DNA from 4 places in the Lysinibacillus sp. DFXJR4 genome. Region 2 is predicted to be linked to each of the others. Evidence: riboswitches for the same ligand, from Rfam matches in the RefSeq annotation. Region 2 holds a riboswitch; each other region holds the start of a gene.

Region 1 (2,203 bases), on a different contig from region 2:
ACGCGTTTTCCTGGAATACCGTGAGCTACTTCCTCGTTGACACTGATACATGTATATCCTGGGAAGTCATATTCTCCTTTAGGTCCAGAAATCGCACCTGCCTCAGTAAACATACGACCGGCAATTTCATCGAGTTCAAGTGTTGTTACACCAGGTTTTGTCGCAGCCTTCATTGCTTCACGAATTTCGGCACAAATACGACCGATTTTTTTAAAGGCTTCAATCTCTTCTTGTGTTTTTACAATCATTTATAACGTCCCTTTCATCTAATATCTACACTTTAATATAACATAACTTGTTTGACATAAAACGCTAAACGCTTTAAATATTGTATGCCCTCATAAATTGCAAAGTGCTGAAATGTAACAATATTTTACAGCGAGTAAAATTTATAATAGCCAAATCTAAATACAAAAAACCCTCCACTACTGTGAAGGGTAGAGTATTTATGATTTTCGTTGCATTAATTGTGGTGCTGCTGTAAATAATAGAACACCGACAATGGCAGTTAAAACTGTTGCTGGTAACATATATGTTCCATTATAAATAATTGAATAAATCCATGCATTTTGATCGCCAGCATACTCTGAGAAAAATACCGCGCCAGCAACGGTATGTGCTGCATAGCGTAAAAAACCTGCCAATACAGTTCCTACAATAATATATAGCGCCATTTTCGTTTTGTTTAGATTATTGGCAGCCTCAAGCACTGGTCGACGAACAATTGCTACCAAGCCGACTACCGTAAAGGCAAAGCCATAATCGAGTAAGCCCTGAAACCAATGCACAATTGTAGCACCAAACATTGTTTGCATAACACCAATAAGAAAGCCCGTTGTCAGTCCAGGCAAAAGCCCCCAACGGAAGGCTATTAAAATTATTGGTACCATCACTAGACTAACAGAGCCACCTTGTGCCCATACTTTAAAGGAAATCTGATCTAGCACAAGACCAATTGCTGCAAATATCGCAATCTCCACAAGCATTAAAAGTCTTTTTTTGTCCATTTTATTCTCTCCTTTGTTCCGATGTAGGATACAAGAGCAGGAATAGAAATCAAATTACTTTTTGACTCTATCTGGCAAAAAAAAACAATGCCAGGACAGAGCCTCACATCGTACAAGTGTCGGTTTCTATCCACATCCCTACGCAAGTGTTAACTTACAGGTTCAAAGAGTGAAGGCATTACGTGCCCAGTCTCAGCTGACATCATCAGCTCCCCTTGTGGTCGTTACATCTTTTTTATTTGAACAACCTCATTGTACGCAAATACGGATATGATTACAACTCTAATTTCACAATATTTTTTGAAACTTTGCTGTTTTTCATGCGTAAATATTAAAAAAGGAGGTACAACTATGGAGAACCAAAAAATTTTATCTGCCTTTAGTTATCTTAGCGTCTTTTTCGCACCCTTTATTGTGCCGTTAATTGTTTACTTTGTTTCTAAAGATAGTGAAGTAAAAAGACACTCTATTCGAGCACTTATTTCGCATTTAATCCCAGTCGTATTTGGTATCATCTTCTTTGCTGTTTTTGTCTTCTCAACTATATCCTTTAACACTTTTGACCCTGGATCAGGTAGTAATACATTTATAATCGTTTGGTTTGCATCATTTGCCATTTACTTACTCGTCTCATTAGGGATTGTTATTTGGAATATCGTGCAAGCGGTTCGTGTTATTCGTTAATGTTTCATTTCTAACATCAATTTCGCCTTGGCGTAATTGTGTCTGGATTTTAAATTGTGCCTGCACAATTCATTCCTTTGAAAATCCGTGACATCCGCCGGAGGCTTTATCTTCGTTCAGTAGGTGTTTGGACACCCATTGAAAAGAAACCAAAACCGCATTCATCTCACCACCTATAGAGGTAGGAGTCTTCTGCTGAATGAAGATAAAAAGGTAGAACTAATAGTAAAAGGAGCTGTTATTTTATGAAAGTATCTAAAGTTGTCAAAACCGCCGTAAAATTAGCACCTATCATTATACCCATTGTAAAAAAAGTAATTGCCGCGAAGAAAGGAGCCCCTTATTCTTCCAAAGACAGCTATAAAAAATAATACCCCTAAACTCATTTTAAGGTAAATATCTAAATTAAAAATCTGCTCTCTTTTACTGGTAAGCGTCATTCCAATCCCTTAGGATTTGAAACGCTTACTTTTTTATGGCAGATTTTTTTATGCCTCAAATAACTGTATTCT
Region 2 (2,203 bases):
GTATGTACTGCTGCCTTAGGATTGCCTGTTGTACCACTTGTATAAGCTAAAAATGCCTTGTCTGAACTTTTCGTTGGCGTTGAACTTATGTAGTCTGTTGGTTGTTCTTGCATTTTTTGAAGTAATGACTGCCAAGGTTCGTGAGCAGTACCTATTACGAATTGCTGCAAGCCCTGTAAGTTTTTCACATTATCAAATTGCTCAATATATGGCTCATATGCAACAATGCCCTTTGCATGAGCGTGGTTTATACGATATTCTATATCCTTCGCTCTTAGCATTTCTGAACTAGGAATAATTGTTATACCAGCTTTTAAAGCAGCAATATAGACAATATAGGCTTCTACTGATCTAGGCACCATCACGATAAGTACATCACCTTTTGTTAAACCTTGTTTTGTAAAAACATGTGCTGCCTGATTTGCCTTTGCCAGTAAATGTGCGTATGTAATAAACTGAACATCATCATTTTCATCATAAATAATGAGCGCATTCTTGTTTGCATCCTGTGCATATTTTTCAATTTCCTCTGTAATATTGTACCATTCAGGTGCAATTAAATCCTGTCTTTTCATGGCAAATGCCTCCCTTATGCTATGACTCATTATAAAACTCCATTTTTATCATTTTCAATGGTTCGCACTCTATTTTAGAAAAGTCATGACAACTATCATACTTTGCTATATGGCATCAGTCACGTTCATCAATCAATTTCGCCTAGGTGTAATTGTAGCTGTCGCTACAGAACTACATTTGCTAAATGAAGATAAAAACTATCTATTGAACAGGAAAGAAAAGTATGGTACATTTTGGTCAACTAAAAGCAAGATTGCAGGGGGACTCATTTGGAGTTGAGAAGGTAAAACCTGACCCTTTGAACCTGTTAGTTAATACTGACGTAGGGAGCAATTCACATCTAATTCATTGATGAAAGGCTCTTTTGCGTGTATTTTTTGCACAAAAAAGAGCCTTTTTTGCATGCTTACGTCCATCCAACAAAGGAGGACTTAAAATGGTTTTTCAAACTATCCGTAAAAAAAGCCCACTAATTCATTGCATTACAAATTATGTAGTGGCAAATTTTCAAGCAAACGGGCTTTTAGCAATCGGTGCCTCACCAGTTATGGCTGATGGCAATGACGAGGTTGAGGAAATGGTTGCAATTGCCTCAAGCTTATTAATAAATATTGGTACCCTTAATGACAAAACGAAAGAATCCATGATACTTGCAGGAAAAAAAGCCAATGCACTTGGCATACCAGTAGTGTTAGATCCAGTTGGCGCTGGAGCCACAACTTACCGAAAACAAACCGTAAAGCAACTATTAGAAGAGATTGAATTTGCAGTAATTCGCTGCAATATTGGAGAGCTTGCCGCAATTGCCAACGTAAAATGGCAGCAAAAAGGTGTAGACAGTGGAACAGGTTCCATTTCCTTAGAGGATGAAGCAAAAAGAATTGCTCAGTTGTATCATTGTATAGTGATTGTCACAGGTGAAAAAGATTTCATAACTGATGGAAATCACCAACAATGGATTACAGGCGGAAATCCTCATATGACAGAGGTCACCGGTACTGGCTGCTTATTAAGTGCCATTTGTTGCGCTGCTTTTGTATCTGACAATCAGCCCTATAACCAATTAGTAGATGTACTAAGATGTTATAAAAAAATTGCTGAACAAGCCGGTTCTACTACACAATACATCGGTGATTTTCAAATTGCTGTATTGAATGAACTATATCGTCTTTCAAAGGACGGTGAACGATAATGCAGGTTGTTACGACAATTGCTGGATCTGATAGTGGCGGCGGTGCTGGTATACAGGCTGATTTAAAAACCTTTCAGGAATTAAAGGTGTTTGGAACTTCTGTCATTACAGCTTTGACCGCACAAAATACACTTGGTGTATCAGGGGTAATGCCCATTGAGGCAAGCTTTGTTGAGCAACAACTACAGGCACTATTGGAGGATTTCCCAATTAGTGCTATGAAAACAGGCATGCTATTTTCCTCAGCCATTATACAAACTATTGCACAAATAATGGCTAATACCAAAGTTCCACTTATTGTAGATCCTGTGATGATTGCAAAGGGCGGAGAAAGCTTATTACAACAAGATGCCATTGATGCTATCATTAATCTTCTACTGCCAGTGGCAACCATTGTGACTCCGAATATTCCAGAGGCCGAAACGCTTACTGGCA
Region 3 (2,203 bases), on a different contig from region 2:
CAGATTTCTTCAAAATGTGTATATAAAAAGTTCTCTTGATGATGATATAAGCACCATTGCGCCATAATTGAACCTCCGCGTGACACAATGCCTGTCACACGATTGGCTGTTAGTGGCACATAACGCAACAGTACGCCTGCATGAATCGTGAAGTAATCAACGCCTTGCTCTGCCTGCTCGATTAACGTATCACGATACACCTCCCATGTTAAATCCTCAGCTACACCGTTTACCTTTTCAAGTGCTTGGTAAATTGGCACTGTTCCAACTGGCACCGCAGCATTACGGATAATCCATTCACGTGTCGTATGAATGTGCTTACCAGTCGATAAATCCATTATATTATCAGCACCCCAGCGTGTTGCCCAAGTCATTTTCTCCACCTCTTCTGCAATAGAAGATGATACTGCTGAATTCCCAATATTAGCATTAATTTTCACATGGAAGCTACGTCCTATAATCATTGGCTCAGCCTCAGGATGATTAATATTAGAAGGCATAATCGCTCGCCCCGCTGCAATTTCAGAGCGAACAAATTCAGGTTCCATATTTTCACGAATTGCTACAAACTCCATTTCCGGTGTTATAATTCCCTTTCGTGCATAATGAAGCTGTGTGATATTTCTCCCCTTTTTCGCACGTATAGGTTTCCTAGATAGCTCAGGAAAAACGTTTTCTTGAATACGTGGATCATCAGCATTGCGGAAGCCATTATCCTCTGGTTTAATAGTTCGCCCTACATACTCCTCAACATCCCCTCGCTCTCTAATCCATTTACTTCGCAACGCTGGTAAGCCCCTCGTAATATCTACCTTATAGGCAGGGTCAGTATATGGACCGCTCGTATCATATACACGAACTGGAGCATTTTTCTCTTCTCCAAAGCTTCCTGTTGTTGGACTTAATGCAATTTCACGCATCGGCACCAAAATATCCGGTCTCGAACCCTCTACATAAACCTTTTTACTCCCCTCAAAGCTCGACATAATCGTAATGTTCTTTTCGCTAACTGTTGTCATGACCTACTTCTCTCCCTTATAGAAAATTCATACAAGGACCGAATCTAGCTCACCCCAACAAAAATAAAAACCGAATCCAAAAAATTTTGGATCCGGCTATGATTGTAAAAGGTATAATTATCGCATTGTAAAGAGCACGCAATAATTTCTTAACTTTCCCACGCTGGTATGAGCCAGATCAGGTCCAAAGGGTCAAGAAACCTCTATGCGTTTCCCTCTCAGCCTGACTCATCAGACTCCCCTAGTCAATGCTATTAAGTTTGATGCTAGTGTAACAGATATTGCTAAGAGATGGAAGCTTCATTACTATTTTTTCCTTCAGAGTTTATATTTTTGCTTCATAAACTCTAAACGCTTTACCTGCTCAGATGCGAGCCGTAATCATTGCCGCTCCAGATTGACTGTGCTTCATAAGATTGGCTGTATTGGAGGAGCTTTTCATAACGGAAGAAACAGAGTCTGAAATCTGCATAATTCCTGCCGTCATTTCTTCAATTGTTTTAATGATTTCCGCATATACAAATACAATGTAGTCATCATAACGACATTCAATAAAATGACTATGCCTAAAAGTATAGGCAAGTACTTCGTTACAGCAGATTTTTGAATGCCGTAAATAATGGAGCTCTCAATATCTAGTCCAACATATGCAACAATTTCAACATTAAGTGAGTGGTTATTTGGATTTTTAACTAGCTGTTCATACCTCTCTGAATCAAGCTGGTTCACGACATTTCTTGCTAGAATCATATTATTCTTTTTGTACTTTTATAGACAATAAGACCTAGATCAACACTAAAAACAATTATAATAGCAACTAATAAGATGATAAATTTTTCCATAACTTCATCCCTTTACGCAAAGCTATGAACACCCCTTTGAATATTATTTAGTATCTATTTACCCTATGTATATATTTACAATTACAACAACTAATAAAAACACTTTTATTTTTTAGTACTTTTCTTTATTTTGCTTTTGGAGCATAAAAAAAAGCAATAAGCCATAAGCCTATTCCTTTTTTTACGTCATATGTTATGAAAGAAATAATAATTCTGCTAGATAAATAACGATTGTTACTGTAATACAGCTCACTATTGTTGAAAATAAAACAGTTTGTGCGGCTGTTGCTGATTCGATATCATATTCTAATGCTAAACTAGAACTATTTCGGGATGTTGGAA
Region 4 (2,203 bases), on a different contig from region 2:
TGTTAGCTTACATTTTCCATTTTATACAGCTGGAGCTGCGGCTATTTTGGCTTCTATTTTATCGTTCTTTTTATTACCATCTACCAAACCAAACGCAGCACAAAAAATGCATAAGCAAGACAATCTCGCGAAACAAATGGTACGTTCAGTACATATGCCTTACTTTGTTATGCTCATTATTATGATGGTATTCTCGTTCGGAATTGCTAATTTCCAAACGACTTTATCATTATTTGTTACAGAAAAGTTTCATTATACACCTGGGGATATTGCTATTATTTTAGTGGTGGGTGGTGCTTTTGGTGTAGTTGTACAAATGTTTGTTATTACACCACTCTTTAATCGCTATGGTGAAATGAAGGTCGTATTAGTCAATTTATTTATTGCAGCCATATCGATCTACTTAATATTATTCGTATCTGGGTTTGCCCTTATTTTAGTTGTTGCGACAATCTTCTCGACAGCCACAACATTAATTCGTCCTGCTGTTAACACACTGATCTCCAAGCTTGCCGAAAATGAGCAAGGATTTGCAGCAGGTCTGAATAATGCTTATATGAGTCTTGGCAATATGATTGGTCCAGCATTGGCAGGTATTTTATTTGATTGGAATATGAATAGCCCTTATATATTTGGTGCTATTATTTTGATGGCTTGCTTCTTCCTTGCCCTTATCTGGACAATGAAAAAAGCACCGCATCTTATGCAGCCTGATTCCAAATAATCTGAAAAGTTATTGACTATTATTAGTAGTATGATACATTTATGTTGTTACAATGCTAAACAGAAATTGAATAATTATTACCACTAGGGGAGTCTTTAAAAGGCTGAGACGTATATGACCATATACGGACCCTTTGAACCTGATCTAGTTCATACTAGCGGAGGGAAGTGGCGACATCTTGCTTTTTGATATGTAAATGCAAGGCCGCTTCCTATTTGTTTTCAGGGAGCGGCCTTTTTGTGCTCGCCAGTTTAGCAGAGATAACAATTCATTTTATATTTCAAGGGAGTGTAACTTATGTCAGTTCGAAAATTAACCATCATGGCCTTATTAGTGGCAATTGCCATAGCAGGTTCTACCTTCGTTTCAATTCCAACAGGGATTGCGCGAGCTTATCCGATACAACATGCCATCAATGTCATCGGTGCCATTCTACTCGGACCAATACCAACTATTATCATTGCCCTTACTACAGCGATTATTCGTATTTTAACAGGGACAGGCTCCCTATTAGCCATTCCTGGCAGTGTCATTGGCGCATTTTGTGCAGCACTGGCTTATAAATACAGTGGTATGCCTTGGCTAGCGGGCGTTGGTGAAATAGTAGGAACTGGCATTATCGCCTCCCTCATTGCCGTACCATATGCATATATCTTAATGGGGACATCCGTAGCATCAATGTTTTTCATGCCTGCCTTTTTAACCTCTAGTATTATTGGTGCTATTTTTGGTGTGGCAATTGCTAGTAGTTTACGAAATACTGCACTTATTAAAAATTTTCGTTAAATTTTTCAGAGCAAGGATTTCCCTCTTGAGCAGGGTTTCCCTTTGAACGAAAGCTTCTTCCTTTTCACTTTAAAACGCAAAAACAGTGCAAAATAATCAATCATTTTGCACTGTCATTTAATCCAAATTATCTTTTCTTCATGCCCTTTAATAGTTGAGCAACATTTGTATCCTCTGCCTGTGTGGTTTTATTTTCAACAAGCTGCTCTTTTTTCTTCGACTTAGCAAAGAAGCTCCAGCCAAAGCGTCGGATTGTAATATCGATGAAGAACAGTAGCATACCTGCTAATATAAGCCATGTTGCTATATTTTGACGATCTGCGCCTTTCTTCGTAAATTCACGAAATACCTCCTTCGGTTCTTTCAAAACAGAGCCACCCGTTTGCTTTGTCAGTTCTTCCACCAGCTCATCGTTTACAGGTCGTAACTCATATTCAGCACTGTAAGGCACACTTATACCCGCTTGAAAAATAGCTTGATCTTCATCAGCGATACGGAAGAAAATTAACCCTGGCTCCGCTTGTACAACTGCTCGAATCTGAGAGGCTGAAATAGCTTCAAGCTGTGTTTCAAGTTCTTCTCCTGCTTCATTGACAGCAACGACATCTAAAAAAGCTGCTTCATTGGTAGGATCTGTAATAACAAATGAACCATCCGATTCTAAACGTACGTCGTAGGCAACATCATTATAGC

The links. A riboswitch is a leader RNA that binds a small molecule or an ion and turns the genes downstream of it on or off. The one in region 2 is predicted to bind thiamine pyrophosphate.
Region 1: another riboswitch for thiamine pyrophosphate. It lies ahead of thiT (energy-coupled thiamine transporter ThiT); the one in region 2 lies ahead of thiM (hydroxyethylthiazole kinase).
Region 3: another riboswitch for thiamine pyrophosphate. It lies ahead of thiC (phosphomethylpyrimidine synthase ThiC); the one in region 2 lies ahead of thiM (hydroxyethylthiazole kinase).
Region 4: another riboswitch for thiamine pyrophosphate. It lies ahead of thiW (energy coupling factor transporter S component ThiW); the one in region 2 lies ahead of thiM (hydroxyethylthiazole kinase).

What each region holds. Positions count from the first base shown of each region.
Region 1 covers NZ_JBXUNW010000014.1:93,015-95,217, reverse strand. The annotation lists gene map (type I methionyl aminopeptidase) at 1-248, opposite strand, end outside; gene thiT (energy-coupled thiamine transporter ThiT) at 447-1,007, opposite strand; TPP riboswitch at 1,126-1,233, opposite strand; gene AC2CGN_RS20285 (magnetosome magnetite crystal formation protein family) at 1,359-1,691, shown strand; gene AC2CGN_RS20280 (hypothetical protein) at 1,937-2,062, shown strand.
Region 2 covers NZ_JBXUNW010000003.1:119,306-121,508, forward strand. The annotation lists gene mbcS (acyl-CoA synthetase MbcS) at 1-575, opposite strand, end outside; gene AC2CGN_RS10805 (hypothetical protein) at 661-855, shown strand; TPP riboswitch at 824-922, shown strand; gene thiM (hydroxyethylthiazole kinase) at 1,013-1,768, shown strand; gene thiD (bifunctional hydroxymethylpyrimidine kinase/phosphomethylpyrimidine kinase) at 1,768-2,203, shown strand, end outside.
Region 3 covers NZ_JBXUNW010000026.1:22,062-24,264, forward strand. The annotation lists gene thiC (phosphomethylpyrimidine synthase ThiC) at 1-1,019, opposite strand, end outside; TPP riboswitch at 1,158-1,272, opposite strand; gene AC2CGN_RS24535 (hypothetical protein) at 1,503-1,769, opposite strand; gene AC2CGN_RS24540 (AEC family transporter) at 2,055-2,203, opposite strand, start outside.
Region 4 covers NZ_JBXUNW010000008.1:123,133-125,335, reverse strand. The annotation lists gene AC2CGN_RS16515 (MFS transporter) at 1-724, shown strand, start outside; TPP riboswitch at 800-907, shown strand; gene thiW (energy coupling factor transporter S component ThiW) at 1,022-1,510, shown strand; gene AC2CGN_RS16505 (VWA domain-containing protein) at 1,638-2,203, opposite strand, start outside.